Regions from separate parts of the Xanthomonas vasicola pv. musacearum NCPPB 4379 genome, predicted to be linked through region 2. Evidence: predicted binding sites of a transcription regulator. Region 2 holds the regulator's gene; each other region holds the start of a gene.
The links. The regulator FliA, encoded in region 2, starts transcription of late flagellar genes. The targets are predictions, from matches to a motif close to TAAAGTTTNNCNNNCNNNGGCCGATAA.
Positions count from the first base shown of each region.

Region 1 (5,602 bases), 1.7 Mb from region 2:
AGATCATCGTGCTCTCGCTTGGCGTGGTCTCCGCCGTGTCGTTCGGGCAGCAGGTGGCGGTGCTGGTGGCAATTGCGTTGGCGATGACCATTGGCGTGTACGGCCTGGTCGCGGCGATCGTGAAGCTGGATGACCTGGGTCTGTACCTGACCAAGAAAGGCGCCGCGCTGGCCGCCTTTGGTCGCGGCATCCTGGTGGCGGCGCCGTGGCTGATGAAGTTCCTGTCGGTGGCCGGCACGCTGGCGATGTTCCTGGTCGGCGGCGGCATTCTGGTGCACAACATCCCGGCGCTGCATCACCTGGTGCTGGATCTGGCCAAATCCGCCGGCGGCATGAGCTGGCTGGTCGAAGCGCTGGGCAACATGCTGGTCGGCGTGGTGGCCGGTGCGATCGTGCTGGGCGCGGTGATGCTGTTTCAGAAGCTGCGCGGCGGCAAGAACGTACAGTGATCTTGTGCCTTAAGCGAAGTGATGTGCATGCTGCCGATCGCGCGTCTGCGTTTGCCTGTGGTGCTTGTTAAGCTTGCGACAGATCATGTGTGGTCTGAGCTGATTGCGCTGGCATTGCCCTCTGTCCGACCGGTTTGGCCGGTTCCCAGGACAGACAACCGATGGGGTGCAGCATGCAGGAGAGGGTCAACGGTCGCGGTCATGCAGGCGGATCTGCGCCTGCATCCGCGCAGGCAGACGTGGCGAAGGCAGCCAATGGCGCGCACGCCGAACCGATCCACGCGGGTGCAGTGATCGGTCGCAGGCGCTTTCTGAGTTTGGGGGCAGCGGCAATTGCGGCGAGCACGACCGGTGCCCCGGCGCGGGCAGCTCTCCCCGGGAAACGCCAGATGCGGGCCACCTGGGTGACGAGTGTGCTCAATCTCGATTGGCCAAGCGCGGCGTCCTCGCGGATGGTCGACCCGGTCGCGCGTGTCATGGCCCAGCAGCAGGAATTGCTGACCATTCTCGATCAAGCCCAAGCGCTGCATCTCAATACGCTGGTCTTCCAGGTCAAGCCATGCGCCGATGCGCTCTACCGATCAAGGATCCTGCCGTGGTCGCAGGTGCTGACGGGCGTGCTCGGGAAAGACCCGGGTTTCGATCCATTGGCATTCTTGCTCAGCCACGCACATGCACGTGGCATCCAGGTCCATGCTTGGCTCAATCCTTACCGTGTTTCGACCGACATCAGCCAGGCCACGCTGGAGATGTTGAGCGCTGCGGCAAGCGATTCGCCACCCAGCGTGTATGTGCAGCATCCCGAGTGGGTGGGCGTGGCCGCCGACCGGCTGGTGCTTGATCCGGGCATTCCGGCCGTCCGTCGCTGGATCTGCGCCGTCGTTGCGGAACTGATTGTTCGTTACGACGTGGATGGTGTGCAGTTCGATGATTATTTCTACAGCGAAACCGCCCAGTCGCCACTGGACGATGCTCAGACCTACGTGCGCCACGGAGCAGGTTTCGCCGACAAAGGCGACTGGCGACGCGACAACACCTATCGATTGATCCGCGATGTGGGCAGGACTATTCGGGCGATCCGGCCAAGCGTGGCTTTCGGGGTCAGTCCGGCAGGCGTATGGCGTAATCGGCAGGACGACCCGCGCGGATCGGACACGCAGGCAGGCGCGCCCTCGTTCGATGTCGCCTATGCCGATACCCGACGCTGGGTGCGCGAAGAGCTCATCGATTACATCGTCCCGCAGATCTACTGGCCGTTTGCGCGGCAGATTGTGCGTTACGACGTCATCGCGCGCTGGTGGGCCGACACCGTCGGCACCGGGCGTGTGCAGCTCTACATCGGCATGGCGCTTTACAAGGTGGGTACACCCAATGCATTGGAGCCGGACTGGACTGTCGCAGGCGGTGTGCCCGAGATCGCCCGCCAGTTGGACCTCAATGCTGCCTTGCCGCAGATACGCGGTTGCATGCTGTTCCGCCATGGATTTCTTGCCCAGCCCCAGACCGCACAGGTGGTGGATTACCTGAAGCTGCGTTGGCAGGGCGATTAACCGGCGTTGATCACCCGGTTCTTGCCGGCCGACTTGGCGTCGTACATGGCGCGGTCGGCGCGGCGGATGACCTCGTCCTGCGTCTCGTCGGTATTCCGTAGCGCCACGCCGGCGCTGAAGCTGATGAACACGCGCACGTCGTCATGCAGCAGCGAGCGTTGCGACAACGCGCGCTGCAGGCGGATCACCGCCGCGCTTGCTTCGAAAATGGTCGAGTCCGGCAGCAGCAATACGAATTCTTCGCCGCCGAAGCGGGCAATGGCGTCGGTGGTGCGCAGCACCGCCTTGGCCACGTCCACGGTGTGACGTAGCGCGGCGTCGCCACCGGCATGGCCGTGGGTCTCGTTGAGGCGACGGAAGTCGTCCAGGTCCAGCATCGCCACGCACAGCGGCTGGCCGCTGCGCTGGGTGCGCACCGCCTCGCGCTGGAACAGTTCTTCGAAGCCACGTCGGTTGAGCGCGCCGGTGAGCTGGTCTTCGCGCACCAGGCCGGCCACATCCTTGAGCTCCTGTTCGAGCGAGGCGATGCGTTGTTCGGAATCTTCCACCTGCCGACGTGCCGAAAGTAGTTCGTCGCGCGCTGCCAGCGCCTGCGCCTGCACACCGGCGGTGTCTTGCAGCAGATCCTGCAGCAGCCGGTTGAGGTCGGGAATGCCGCGCGCGTCGCCGATCGCCTGCGAATAACCGGCAACGCGGTCGTGGTATTGCCCGGTGCTGGTGGCCATGCCATCCAACCGGTCGACGAAGGACACCATCATTTCGCGCATGGCAGTCTTGGATTCTGCGATGCCCTGCTTGAGCAGGCCTTGCTTGTAGATCACCTCACGCAAGGTGCCGCGTGCCTGCTCGATGGAGCTGACGTCCAATGGGCCGGAAATCAGCTGCCGCACGACCGAGATCTGGCCTTGCAGCCAGCTGCGATCATCCAGGAGTTCGCCGACGTTCTCTAGCAACAGGTCGAACAAGCCAAGTAATAAGTTCTGTTGCTCACTGGCATCTTCAGCACGTAGGCCAATCTGATGGCTGAGCTCGCGCAGGCGCTGTTCCAGCGTGATCAGCTCGTGTCCCGGGCGCCAGTGGCGCAGTGCCGATGCCAACGTCTGCGCTTCTTCGGCCAGCTCCGGGCTGCGTTGCAACAGCGTGGCCAGGGCGTTGCCCAGCGCGTGGCGCAGCAGGTCGCACAGCTGCTCGGCCTCGGTGCGGCCTTCGGCCAGCGAATCGCCGATATCGATGGTGCGGATGTATTTGTCGATCAGCTGACGCAAGGCACGGCCATAGCCAGGCCAGTCGCCCGCTGCATACGCCGCGCCCAGGCGCACGCCCATGTCGCCGAGCTCGCCGTGCAGGCTGGCGATGCCTTCGGCGAAGGCCAGCAGCAGTGCCTCCGGATGTGCGGCATGCGAAAACAGCCGCATCAGCAATGCCGTAGCGGCGGCGGGATCGTGTGCGCCGGACTTGGCTTTGGCCGGCACCAGCTGATGCGCGGCCAGGCCTTGCCCGCTGCGTTCGCCGTTGATCACCGTGGGCAGCGTGGTTGCGGAAGGGCGCGCGGTGTCCGTGCCGCCCCAGGGCAACAGGCGGCGCAGCCCGCCACGTGGACGGCTTGGGTGATCGGGCTGGTCTGCCATGCGCCAGGGTCTCAAAAGGTCTTGTGCTGACGATCGTTATCGGCGCGCAGACGGGGTGCTTGAGCAAGCCGGGCCGCAGCGCAATGGCGGCGTGAGGGCGATAGCGAAGCCAGGTCGCGATAAGCGATGCAGGGCGCCACTGAACGAGTTACTCATATGACGGCGAACACGGCTGAAATTTCCCGCATCCAGTGCATATCACTGCCTACGCACCGATACGGGGATGTTATCGCACTGCAATGTGGCACTTATGCCTGTGCACATGCGCAATTGTGCTTAACGGAATGTGGGTTGTCGCAGAAAAGTCAGCACGTGTTCACGCATATTTTATTTGGTCGGGGTGTAGATTCATCAGCAAGGACAACGTGGAGTACGCGCGTTGCCCCCGCTCCTCATTCGTAGCAAGTCGTCTGGCTGAATCGGCAGACGGCGGTTTTCGCTTCGCCGTTTTTCCGTCTCCACCCACCTTAACGACGGATGTTTGATGCTTGCCATGATGCCGCTTCACGCTACCACCGCACGTTTAGAGCGCAGCACGATGCTCCCGACTTTGAAGAAAAGCGGGCGACCGCGCGATGCGCGTGGCCGTTTCATCCGTCACCACGAGCGCTTGCCAGTGTCGTTGGCAGACACGCGTGGCGCCTTGTTCGTGGTGTCGGAGATGGCGGACTTCATCAAGGCCGGCGGTCTGGGCGATGTCGCCGCTGCGCTGCCGCGCGCGCTGCGCCATCGCTACGACGTACGTGTGCTGATCCCCGGCTACCGCGCGGTGCTCGAGCGTGCCGGCAAGGTGGAGATTGTTGGCCGCGTGTTGGCGCATGCCGCGCTGCCGGCCTGTGACATCGGCCGCATCGTGCAGTCTGACGGGCTGCCCATCTACATCCTGCTGTCCAAGGAACTGTTCGAACGCGACGGCTCGCCGTATGTGAGCACCAGCGGTTCGGAGTTCGAAGACAACGCGATCCGCTTTGCCACCTTGTCGCATGCTGCCGCGGAAATTGCCGCCGGCCATGCCGGGCTTGGCTGGAAGCCGCGCCTGCTGCATCTGAACGACTGGCCGTGCGCGCTGGCGGCCGGCTACGTGCGCTGGTCCGGCGGCACCACGCCGTGCCTGCTGACCATCCATAACCTGGCCTATCAGGGTCTGGTGCCGTATTCGATGGCCGCCGCGCTGGGCATTCCCGCCGAGCGGGTGGCCGAGCTGGAGTTCTACGGGCAGATGTCGTTCCTGCGCGGAGGCATCGTCAACGCCGACCACGTCAACACGGTCAGCGTCAGCTACGCCAAGCAGATCACCGGCCCGGCGCAGGGCTGCGGGCTGGACCGGCTGCTGGCCGGCCGCGCCGCCAAGGGCGCGCTCACCGGCATCGTCAACGGTATCGACGCCAGCTGGGACCCGCGCACCGACGAATATCTGGATTCGCACTTCAGCGTGAACCAGTGGCAGGGCCGTCAGGACAACGCGGCGCAGGTGCGCAAGGCGTTCGGGCTGCGTGAAAGTACCGGCCCGCTGTTTGCGGTGGTCTCGCGGCTGGTGCACCAGAAGGGCCTGGACCTGATCTGCGAGGTTGCCCCGCAGATCGTCGCCGCTGGCGGCCAGATTGCGGTGATTGGCGGCGGCGAGCCGGAGATCGAGCGCCAGGTGGCCGAGTTGACCCGGCGTTATCCGGGCCAGGTCGGTGCCTTCATCGGCTTCGAGGAAGGCCTGGCGCGGCGCATGTTCGCCGGTGCCGACTTCCTGCTGATGCCATCGCGCTTCGAGCCCTGTGGCCTGAGCCAGATGTATGCGCAGCGCTTCGGCTGCCTGCCGATTGCGCACGCCACCGGCGGGCTGATCGACACCGTGGACGACGGCGTGACCGGCTTCCTGTTCCAGCACGCCAGCGTCGAGGCCTTGCGCCGCTGCCTGGAGCGCGCCTTCCGCACCTTCCGCTTGCCTAGCCTGCTGTCCGCGATGCGGCGCGCAGCCATGCTG
Region 1 is NZ_CP034655.1:440,777-446,378, forward strand. Features, by position in the region: gene KWO_RS02020 (DUF808 domain-containing protein) at 1-449, shown strand, start outside; gene KWO_RS02025 (glycoside hydrolase family 10-like protein) at 611-1,999, shown strand; gene KWO_RS02030 (GGDEF domain-containing protein) at 1,996-3,627, opposite strand; gene glgA (glycogen synthase GlgA) at 4,112-5,602, shown strand, end outside.
Region 1: a site for FliA is predicted at 3,664-3,690, ahead of KWO_RS02030 (GGDEF domain-containing protein). Genes of this name have one in related genera too.

Region 2 (5,602 bases):
CCGCGAACTGGCGCTGGACCCAGGCGGCGCGCTCGGCCAGCTCGACGGCATCCCCGGCAAGGACCCGGCATTCGGCCTGGACGCCACCTGGATCCAGCCGCATCAGCGCGCCTATGCCGAATCGATGGGCTACACCGTGGTCGACCCGGCCACCGTGGTCGCCACCCATCTGTCGCACCTGATCCGCGAACACGCCCCGGAACTGCTCGGCCACGAGGAAGTGCAGCAGTTGCTGGCCACCTTGGCCAAGACCGCGCCGAAGATGGTCGAAGACCTTACCCCGAAGGCGCTGCCGCTATCTGTGGTGGTGCGCGTGCTGCAGAACCTGCTGATCGAGAAGATTCCGGTGCGCCAGCTGCGCAAGATCGTCGAAGCGCTGGTCGAGCACGCCCCGCACAGCCAGGACCCGGCCGCTCTTACCGCCGCTGTGCGCACCTCGCTGGGCCGCTTCATCGTGCAGGAAATCGCCGGCATGTCGGTCGAGCTGCCGGTGTTCACCCTGGCCCCGCAGCTGGAACGCGTGCTGCAGGAATCCACCCAAGGCAATGGCGTGGCGCTGGAACCGGGCCTGGCCGAACGCCTGCACCAGAGCCTGGCCGAATGCGTGGGCAAACAAGAAGCCCGTAACGAACCGGCGGTGGTGCTGGTGCCCGCCCAGGTCCGCGCCGCGCTGGCCCGTCTGGTCCGCCACAGCGTGCCCAGCCTGTCGGTGCTGGCGTATAGCGAAGTGCCGGAAGACAAGCGTTTGAAGCTGGTCGGTACGATTAGCTGAGTCCCGCAGACGTCCAAACGTGTCCGTCAAGCAACACACGCTTTAGAAGCGCACCCGGGCGCGTCGGGTTTTACCAGCAAGGCCTATCGTGCCCAAGCGCGCTCCTACGACATGCTGGTAATCCAGCGACGCGTTGCCGCCGAGGGTCATCCCCTCGCCTGCCATGAGGCGAGATGTTGGCATGACCAAGACATCCCAGAGATGCTGGAAGGTGTCCGTCGACTGGTGCACACCGTAGGAGCGCACCTGGGCGCGACCGGGCTTTGCCGGTAAAACCCGTCGCGCCCGGGTGCGCTTCTACGACACGCCGGTACCTGGCAGGCGTCACGCCGCCAGGACCGGCGACCGGACGGCAATCGACCACCACAGCCGGCGTCGGAAAGCCGCCACTGGTCTGGCGCTCCAATCGATTGCATGGCGCTGGCCATGCCTGAGGGCTGCAGGTGCCATACGGGTAAGACCGGCTCGCCCGCCAAATCTGCCCGCACGCTGCCGCCAGCGTTTCAATATCCTGGGAAAAAGCTAGTCAATCCAGTGACTTGAACCACCAGCCGAGCCGTACGCATTGCGTCGCCGCTGTCGCGACCCGCCCTCTTCCGGCGCCGGAAACCCAGCACGGCGCGTTTTGGCACACCGCATGCATTAGCTCTGCCGACACCGCAGCAGCAGCACCGCTCCGGAGCGAACGCAAGACTTGGAACAACGACCGGGACAGGCAACTCATGACGCTGGCAACACACCCACATTCATCGTGCACCCGTCCGGCGTCCGGCGGGTCCCGTTCCTGGAGGCACTTCGCATGAAAATCAAACGCTTCGTTGCCCCGGACATGCGCACCGCTTTCCGCATGGTGCGTGAAGAACACGGCCCGGACGCAGTGATCCTGTCCAACCGCCGTACCGCTGAAGGCATCGAGATCGTCGCTGCCAGCAACTACGACGAAGAACTCGTGCAGCGCGCCCTGGAAACCGCGCGCTCCGAGACGCCGGTCGCCGCACATCAAGAGCCGGCCCCGATCCAGCAGGCGCCTGCCGCGCAAGCCCCGGCCAAGCCCGCCGCACCGGTGCATGCGCCGCTCAACCCGGCTGCCGATGCCAGCGTGAGCCAGCGCCAGCGCGTTGCCAGCGCCGCTGAAGACATGATCGCCGCGATGGCGCTGCGTCAGCCGGTCAACGTGCCGCGCCAGACGCCGGCCGCCGCCCCGGTGCGCACCGCTTCCATCCCCTCGCCGGCCGCCCAGGCACTGGCCCACGCGGTTGCCGTCACCACCGCACCGCGCCAGGAACATGCGCTGTCGGCCGTCCCGGAACAATTGTTCGCCGACTTTTTGACCACCGCTCCGGTGCAGCGCCCGGCCGTGCAGGCCGCCCCGGCGCAGGCTGCCAGCCCGGTCATGGCCGCTGCGCTTGCCGTGCATGCCGGTTATGGCCACAACGAAGACGAGCGCGACGACGAAGCCGACTTCGATCTGGATGACGCTCTGCCGCAGATCCTGCCGCCGGCCTCACTGCCGCCGATCGTGACAGCCCCGGTCGCCCTGGCCGCGGTGCCGGTTGCCGCCGCCCCGGCACCGCAGAACGATGAAGAACTCAAGCAGCTGCGCGGCGAGCTGGCGCTGATGCGTCAGATGATCGAGCGCGAAATGAACCGCCTCACCGACGAGCGCCTGCGCGGCTCACCGGTGCGTGCCCAAGCTCTGGAGCTGATGGACGACTACGGTTTCGACGCCGGCCTGATCCGCGACGTGGCCCTACAGATCCCGGCCGATACCGAATTGCACCGTGGCCGCGGCCTGATGCTGGGCTTGCTGTCCAAGCGTCTGCCGGTAGCCCCGGTCGACCCGCTGGAACGTGGCGGCGTGATCGCCCTGGTCGGCCCGACCGGCGCCGGCAAGACCACCACCATTGCCAAGCTGGCCCAGCGCTTCGCTGCCCAGCACGCCCCGCGCGACGTGGCACTGGTCACCACCGACACCCAGCGTGTCGGCGGCCGCGAGCAGCTGCACAGCTACGGCCGTCAGCTCGGCATCGCGGTGCACGAAGCCGACAGCGCCGAAAGCCTGCTGGAACTGCTCGAGCGCCTGCGCGACTACAAGCTGGTGCTGATCGACACCGCCGGCATGGGCCAGCGCGACCGCGCCCTGGCTGCCCAGCTGAACTGGCTACGCGCCGCCCAGCAGGTCACCTCGCTGCTGGTGCTGCCTGCCAACGCCCATTTTTCCGACCTCGACGAGGTCGTACGCCGCTTCGCCCACGCCAAACCTCAAGGCGTGGTGCTGACCAAACTCGACGAGACCGGCCGCTTCGGCAGCGCCTTGTCGGTGGTGGTCGACCACCAAATGCCCATCACCTGGGTGACTGACGGACAGCGGGTCCCTGACGACCTGCACCGCGCCAATGCCGCCAGTCTCGTTCTTCGTCTTGAAGATTTGCGGCGCGCTGCCGATAAGCCCTGTACTCCGGAGCACAACCATGCAGTCGCGTGAATACGCCAAGCTGACCAACGCCTTCCCCCTGTCGGCGACCCGTCCCGAGCCTTTGGGCCCGGTGCGCACTATTGCCGTGACCGGTGGCAAGGGTGGCGTGGGTAAAACCAACATCTCCGCCAACCTGGCCGTGGCGCTTGCCGACATGGGCAAACGCACGCTGCTGCTGGACGCCGACCTCGGCCTGGCCAACCTGGATGTGGTCTTGGGACTCTCGCCCAAGTACACCCTGGCCGACCTGATTGCCGGGCGTTGCACACTTGATGAAGTGATCATCGAAGGCCCCGGCGGCGTGCTGGTGGTACCGGCTGCGTCCGGTCGCCGCCACATGGCCGAACTGGCCCCGGCCCAGCACATCGGCCTGGTCAATGTGTTCTCCGAACTGGAACGCGACCTGGACGTGATGGTCATCGACACCGCCGCCGGCATCACCGACAGCGTGCTGACCTTCTGTCAGGCCGCCCAGGACACCGTGGTGGTGGTCTGCGACGAACCGGCATCGATCACCGATGCCTACGCGCTGATCAAGGTGCTCTCCCGCGAACGCGGCGTGGACCGTCTGCAGATCATCGCCAACATGGTGCGCGACCCCAACGAAGGTCGCCTGCTGTACGACAAGCTCTCGCGCGTGTGCGAAAAGTTCCTGGGCGATGTGTCGCTGAACTACCTCGGCCACGTGCCGCAGGACGACTGGTTGCGCCTGTCGGTGCAACGTCAGCAACCCGTCATCAAAGCCTACCCCGCCAGTCCGTCGGCGCAGGCCATCGCAGAAATCGCACGCCGTACCTCGCGCTGGCAGGCTCCCACCGTGCCGCGCGGCAACGTCGAGTTCTTTGTCGAACGCATCATCCAACGGGGAGTGGCCGCATGAGCACCGCTACCGCCACCACGGCCAGCGCGCAGTACCGCGCCGTGCAGCGCAACAACGCCAACGACGTGGTGACCCAGCATGCCGACCTGGTTCGCCGCATCGCTCACCATCTGGCGGCACGTCTGCCGGCCAGCGTGGAAGTGGACGACCTGATCCAGGCCGGCATGATCGGCCTGATCGAAGCCTCGCGCAGTTACGACTCCGAACAGGGCGCTTCGTTCGAAACCTACGCCTCGATCCGTATCCGCGGCTCGATGATCGACGAAATTCGTCGTGGCGACTGGGTGCCGCGCTCGGTGCATCGCCGCGCCCGCGATGCGGCTGCTGCCGTGCGCAAGATCGAACAGAACACCGGCCGCGCCGCCGCCGCCACCGAAGTGGCCGCCGCGATGGAAATGCCGCTGCTCGATTATCTGCGTCTGATGGAAGATGCCGCGCGTGGCCAGGTGCTGAGCCTGGAATCGCGCATCGAAGATCACGGCGAGCTGGACACCACCGCCAAGGGTGGCCCCAACCCGCAGCAGATGATGGAGCGTGGCGAATTCGGCCGCGAACTGGGCAAGGCCATCGGCCAATTGCCCGAGCGCGAGCAGCTGGTGCTGTCGCTGTACTACGAACAAGAATTGAATCTGAAAGAAATCGGCGCCGTGCTCGGTGTCAGCGAATCGCGCGTCTGCCAGATCCACGGCCAGGCAGTGGTGCGTTTGCGGGGCCGCCTCAAAGTCTTCGAACTGGCCGACGCCGGTGTCGAAATTGACGAATAATTTTTTCGCGTATTTTTCGTGTTAGGAGCTTGATGTGAACAAGAACATGCGGATCCTGATCGTGGACGACTTCTCGACGATGCGACGTATCGTCAAGAATCTGTTGGGCGATCTCGGCTTCACCAATACCGCAGAGGCCGAAGACGGCAACAGCGCCCTGGCGGCATTGCGTGCTGGCCCGTTCGATTTCGTGGTCACCGACTGGAACATGCCCGGCATGACCGGCATCGACCTGCTGCGCAACATCCGCGCCGACGCCAAGCTCAAGCACCTGCCAGTGATGATGGTGACTGCCGAAGCCAAGCGCGAGCAGATCATCGAAGCCGCGCAGTGCGGCGTGAATGGCTACATCATCAAGCCGTTCACTGCGCAGACGCTGGAAGAAAAGCTGGGCAAGGTGTTCGAACGTCTGGCGGCCACCGCCTGATGAACGCCACCGTGGAAACCAATGCCGAACGCGCCGCGTTGATCGACCGCCTGCAAGGCGCGCTCGACGCACTGGAAAGCGGTGACGAAGCAGCGTGGAAGCGCGAGGTCGATCACCTCGCCGCTCTGCGTACGCGTCCGATGATGCAGGGCCTGAGCCGGCTCGCACGCGAACTCGGCCAGGCATTGGGCGAACTGCCCACCGTGCCTGAAGAAGCCGGCGAGCTGGACGATGCCTGTTCGCGCCTGGACCACGTGGTGGAAATGACCGAAAAGGCCAGCCA
Region 2 is NZ_CP034655.1:2,159,854-2,165,455, reverse strand. Features, by position in the region: gene flhA (flagellar biosynthesis protein FlhA) at 1-772, shown strand, start outside; gene flhF (flagellar biosynthesis GTPase FlhF) at 1,572-3,257, shown strand; gene KWO_RS10115 (MinD/ParA family protein) at 3,244-4,128, shown strand; gene KWO_RS10110 (RNA polymerase sigma factor FliA) at 4,125-4,892, shown strand; gene cheY (chemotaxis response regulator CheY) at 4,927-5,319, shown strand; gene KWO_RS10100 (protein phosphatase CheZ) at 5,319-5,602, shown strand, end outside.

Region 3 (5,602 bases), 470 kb from region 2:
ACGACGCGTTCACCTCGATCGCAGCCGCGCTCTGCCGGATGCCGATGGCGCTGATCTCGCTGGTCGATACCCATCGGCAATGGTTCAAATCCAGGCTCGGCATGCAGCAGAGCGAGACGCCGCGTGAATTGTCGTTTTGCGCGCATGCCATCCTCGAACCCGATCAGGTGATGGAAGTCGGCGATACCCACCTGGACAAGCGGTTTGCGCGCAACGCGCTGGTGACAGGCGAGCCGCAGATCCGCTTCTATGCAGGCGCGCCGTTATTGACCCCGGACGGCATCGCACTGGGAACCCTGTGCGTGCTGGATCGCGTTCCGCGGCGCCTGTCGGTGACCGAGCGCGACGCGCTGCAAGCCTTGGCCAGGCAAGTCGTCAGCACCATCGAACTGCAACAGGCCGCGCGGCTGGTGGAGCTGGATGCACTGCGCGATGCGCTCACCGGGCGATGGAATCGTGCCGGGCTGGAGAACGCCTTGCACGCGCTTGCCGACGCGCCCAGCTCTGCCGCCGATGCGCCCCTGGGTTTCATGCTGCTCGAACTGGACGGCTTCAAGCGGCAAAAATTGCAGGCCGGCGCGGCAGCGGCCGATGCCACCTTGCTGCAGGTCGCTGCATTGCTGGAAGCGCAGCTTCCGGCTGATGCACTCGTGGCGCGTCTGGCCTGCGATCAATTCTGCGTGGCGCTGCCGGAGACCGCTGCATCTGCAGCCCTTGCCACTGCCGAAGACTTGCGCAAGGCAGTGGAAGACGCGCACTGGCCCACCGGCCCGTTGACGCTCAGCGCAGGTGTGGTGGACGTTGCCACGCCAACCGCGCTCGACAGCAATACCCTGCTGGCCCGTGCGCGGCACGCGTTGCAGCAGGCGCGTGGCGATGGCCGCAACCGCGTGCACGGCTTCGACGGTTGGCAGCTGCGGGCCTGATCGACGCAGACTGCGCCGATCGCCCTGCTGCACGGCTGTCGCTCAGGCCGCCAGTGCGTCGGTGTTTCCGGCGATCTCGTCCACCTGCAGCACCTGCTCCATCTGCAGCAGTACCACGAAGCGCTCGCCGACCTTGCCCATGCCGCGCAGCAGATCGCGGCGGATATGCGTGCCGAACGACGGCGCCGCTTCGATGTCCTGATCGGCCAGTTCGATCACTGCATTGACCGCATCCACCAGCACGCCAATCACCTGCGTGCCCTGCGCCTGTTCGGTGGCCACAATCACGATGCAGCTGCGTTTGCCGATCGTGCTGTCTGCGCGCCCCAGCCGCGATTGCAGGTCCACCACCGGCACCACCGCGCCGCGTAGATTGATCACCCCGCGCACGCAATCCGGCATCGACGGCACCGGGGTGGGAGCGCGGTATTGAATGATCTCGCGGATGCCGAGAATGCTGGTGGCGAAGGTTTCGCCATCCAGTTGAAAGGTCAGATATTGCGCGGCGACATCGGCGTCGCCGGGCATCACATCAAGCGTCGGTGCGGTCATTGGTCGCTCTCTCAGAAACGCGCGAACTGGCCTTCGTCCGGGCCCTCGGACATCGCATACGCCGGCGCTGCGTTGCTGCGCCAGCCACGCGTGCCCGCCGCACGCGCCGGCCGCGCAGCGACCTGCTTGCCGCGCTTGGGCGGCGCAGTCGGCGCGCCCTGCCCGCCCAGCCGGAAGAACGCCATGCTCTGCTGCAGCTGTTCGGCCTGCGCGCTCATTTCCTCGGCAGTGGCGGCCAGCTCTTCGGATGCGCTGGCGTTCTGCTGGGTGGTCTGGCTCAACTGCACGACCGCCGAATTGATCTGGCTGACGCCGGAAGATTGCTCCTCGGAGGCGGCGGAAATTTCCTGCACCAGGTCGGAGGTGCGCTTGATGTTGGGCACGATCGAATCCAGCAAACGGCCGGCACGATCAGCCAATTCCACACTAGAACTGGCCACCTCACCGATCTCCTGCGCGGCCACCTGGCTGCGTTCGGCCAGCTTGCGCACTTCGGCAGCCACCACGGCAAAGCCCTTGCCATGTTCGCCGGCACGCGCCGCTTCGATCGCGGCATTGAGCGCGAGCAGATTGGTCTGGTACGCGATGTCGTCGATGATGCCGATCTTCTGCGCAATCTGCTTCATCGCCTGGGTGGTGGCAACCACCGCTTCGCCACCTTCCACGGTTTCTTTCGCGGCCTGGGTGGCCATGCCGTCGGTGACGCGTGCGTTTTCGGTGTTCTGGCTGATCGAGGCGGTCATCTGCTCCAGCGAGGCGCTGGTTTCTTCCACGCCGGCCGCCTGTTCGCTTGCCGCCTGCGACAACGACTGCGCGGTGGCGCTGACTTCTTCTGACGCACTGGCGAGCGTTTCGGCGCTGGTGTTGACCTCGCCGACCACCTGCGCCAGCTTCTGCACCATGGTGCGCATCGCTTCGAGCAATTGCGCGGTCTCATCGCGGCCATGCACATCGATACGCATGGTGAGATCGCCTTCGGACAAGCCGTTGGCCACGCCTACTGCACGGCGGATCGGCCCGGTGACGCTGCGGCTGATCACCACGCCGAGAATGGCACCGAGCAACACGCCGCCGCAAATGATGGCGACCAGTAGCCGGGAACTGCGCGTGTGGATTGCATCGGCTTCTGCGTTAGCCGCGGCGGCGCTGCGCTCGCGCAGGCCGCTCAGGTCGGTCATCAGGTTATCCACTTCGTCCGAACTGGCGCGCACCGCACGCGAGAGCACGGCCAGTTCCGGATTAGCCTCGCGCAGCGCTTCGCGGTTGGCGGCTTCGATAAAGCGGCCGCGCTCGTCCAGATACTTCTGCCAGGCACGATCGAATTGCGCCAACTTGTTCTTGCCTTCTTCGCTTTGGAAGCTGGCGCGCGCACGGGTCATGTAATCGACCACCTTGGCGGTGTATTTGTCGATGTTCTGCACATGCGACTGACGCTCTTCCGCGCTGCTGGCCAACAACAGATTGGCGCGCGCACGGCCGGCATAGATGAGATTGATGTTGGCTTCCTTGACGTTGGACATACCGAGCAATTCGCGCTCGTACAACGAACTCGACAACGCATTGATGCGGCCTGAGTTGGAATAGCCCACCCACCCGATGCATGCGCCGATCGCCGAGACGATCAGGAATGCCACGATCAGTCTGGTTCCGATTCTGAAGTTGCCTAACATTTAGGGAGTTCTCTCAAAAAGATGCGTGGGCGACATGCGCTGCATGACGGCGATGGCGCTGTGCGGACCGCGGGCTGCGATGCGGCTCGTCAAACCAATCGTTATTGGCTATCGGCGACGACAAAACACGCTTGAGATGCGGGCATCGCCATACTGCGTATTCATGCAAACGGATCTGCGCTTTTGTGACAGGTCATGCGCTCGCAACACCGTGTATTCGGAAAAACCCTACCCGGCCCGAGGGCTGTCCAGAGCAATCCGCAGCGACATCACGGGCGCGCAGCTAGGCTTCGTCCATGACGTCTATGCCCCTGCCCCGCGCGTTTTACGCGCAAGATGCACGCCACGTTGCGCCGCAATTGCTCAACAAGGTAGTGGTCAGTGCCGACGGACGCCGTGGGCGGATCACCGAGGTGGAAGCCTATTGCGGCAGCGAAGATCCGGCCGCGCACTCGTTCCGCGGCATGACCCCGCGCACGCAGGTGATGTTCGGTGCGACGGGGCACCTGTATGTGTATTTCATCTATGGCATGCACTGGGCGATCAATGCCGTGTGCGGCGGTGCGCCTGGGCATGCGGTACTGATCCGCGCACTGGAACCGCTAGCCGGTCTCGACAGCATGCAGGCCGCACGCGGCGCCGCGCCCCTCAAAGTATTGACCACCGGCCCAGGCCGCCTGGCACAAGCGTTCGATGTGAATGCTGCCGACAATGGGCTGGACCTCACAACTGGCGCTGCGCGGCTGTGGATCGAAGACGACGGTGTGCCGCCACCCGCCAACCCACTGGCGACGCCACGCATCGGCATTCGCAAGGCGGTGGACGCGCCATGGCGTTGGGTGGTTGCCGACAGCCGCTATGTGTCGCGTCCGCTTCCGCGCGTGGCTGGTGCAGGCACTGCGCTTTCGCGCGACTGAGCCAACCAGCGTTCCATCGGCGATTGCTCGGCCGTGCCAGGCCCGCGCTGCAACACGCGCAGCGCCTGCTCGGCCTGCTCGGGGGTGAGTTCCTGCACCGCTTGGAAGCGATCTGCCGCCCACACCGCCATCGGCAGCCCATCCAGAAATGCAACACGATTGCCCGGCACACGCGCGACACGCTCGCCTGGCAACAGGCTGCCGAGCAGATTGCTGGGGTCGCTTGCACTCACGCAGATCCACTGTTGCGGCAATGCCTGTGCACGCACACGGCGCAAGGCCGCAATCGCATCCGGCAACGCGAACTGCTCGCCGGACAGCCCGGCAATAAAACGCCCGCCGCGGATTTCGCCACGCGGTTCCAGCCGTTGGTACATGCGCAGCAATTCGCGCCACGGCGGCAGCCACGCCGCCTCGCGTTCGAGCAGCCGCCAGCACACCACGCCATAGCGACGCAGCAAGGTGCGCGCCACGTGTTCGAGGGCTTCCTGATGCCGCTCGCCGGCTTCGGCCAACGGCAACTCTGGCAATGCACGCACCGGTGCCCAGCGCCCGGCATCGCGAATGCCCAGCGCACTTGCACGGCGACGGTGACGCGACAGCGCCGACGGCCGCTTGGACGCCGGCACCAGCAGCGCGCGCAGGCCGGCGTAGCTGTCGCAATGCGCACGGCCGCGCATCACCAGCTCGCTCAATGCATCTTCCAGCTCGGTGTTCATCAGATGCGCGGCATCGGCAATTTCGTCAAAGAACAACGCGCCTTGCTGCTGCAATACGTCCATGACGCGCTGTGCGCGGGACCCTAGTGGTGCGTCGTCGGCATCGCGCGCCAGCGCACTCCAGCGCTGCGCTTCGCGCCGTGGCAGCAGCACGATCGGCGTGCTGCGCAGCGCAGTGCCGCTGCGGCCGCCGCCGGGCCGCAAGCGTGCCCACAGCGTGCGCCCGGCGGTGCACAACTCGTCCAACCAGGCCGGTTGATAGTCGCGCACGCGCGCTGGCAACAGCTCACTCTCCCACAGCACCGCAGGCGCCTCGAAGCCTTCGAGCTGCCCGACCACACCGGCCAATGCATCCGGCCCTGCCACGCGGCTACTGCTGTCCACGTGCTGCCACTCGAACAGAAACCGTGCGTAATCGCGCTGCGACACCGGTTCGATCTCGCGGCGCAATCGCCCCAGCGTGTAGCGATGGATGCGTGCCAGCAGATGACGCTCGCACCACTCTTCTGCCTGCGCGTGCGCACTGAACTGCCCGGACATGACGTAGCCCTCGCGCTGCAAGGCCGCCAACGACAGCGCAATCTCTGCGTCCGGCACCTGCAACGCGTGGGACAAGGCTGGCACCTGTACCGGCCCCACGGCAGACAGGCGCCCGCGCAGCAGTTCGCGCACTGCCCAATCGCGCTCCCAGTCGGCAACGCGGCAATCGGCTGGCGCCTGCAATGGCGGCTGCGCAGTGGCTTGTGGATACAACGGCAGAAACCAGTCGATACGCTCGGCACTGATCCACAGCGCCGGACTTCCATGCAAGGCAATGC
Region 3 is NZ_CP034655.1:2,632,922-2,638,523, forward strand. Features, by position in the region: gene KWO_RS12325 (sensor domain-containing diguanylate cyclase) at 1-926, shown strand, start outside; gene KWO_RS12330 (chemotaxis protein CheW) at 969-1,478, opposite strand; gene KWO_RS12335 (methyl-accepting chemotaxis protein) at 1,490-3,148, opposite strand; gene KWO_RS12340 (DNA-3-methyladenine glycosylase) at 3,454-4,065, shown strand; gene KWO_RS12345 (DEAD/DEAH box helicase) at 4,005-5,602, opposite strand, start outside.
Region 3: a site for FliA is predicted at 3,257-3,283, ahead of KWO_RS12335 (methyl-accepting chemotaxis protein). Genes of this name have one in related genera too.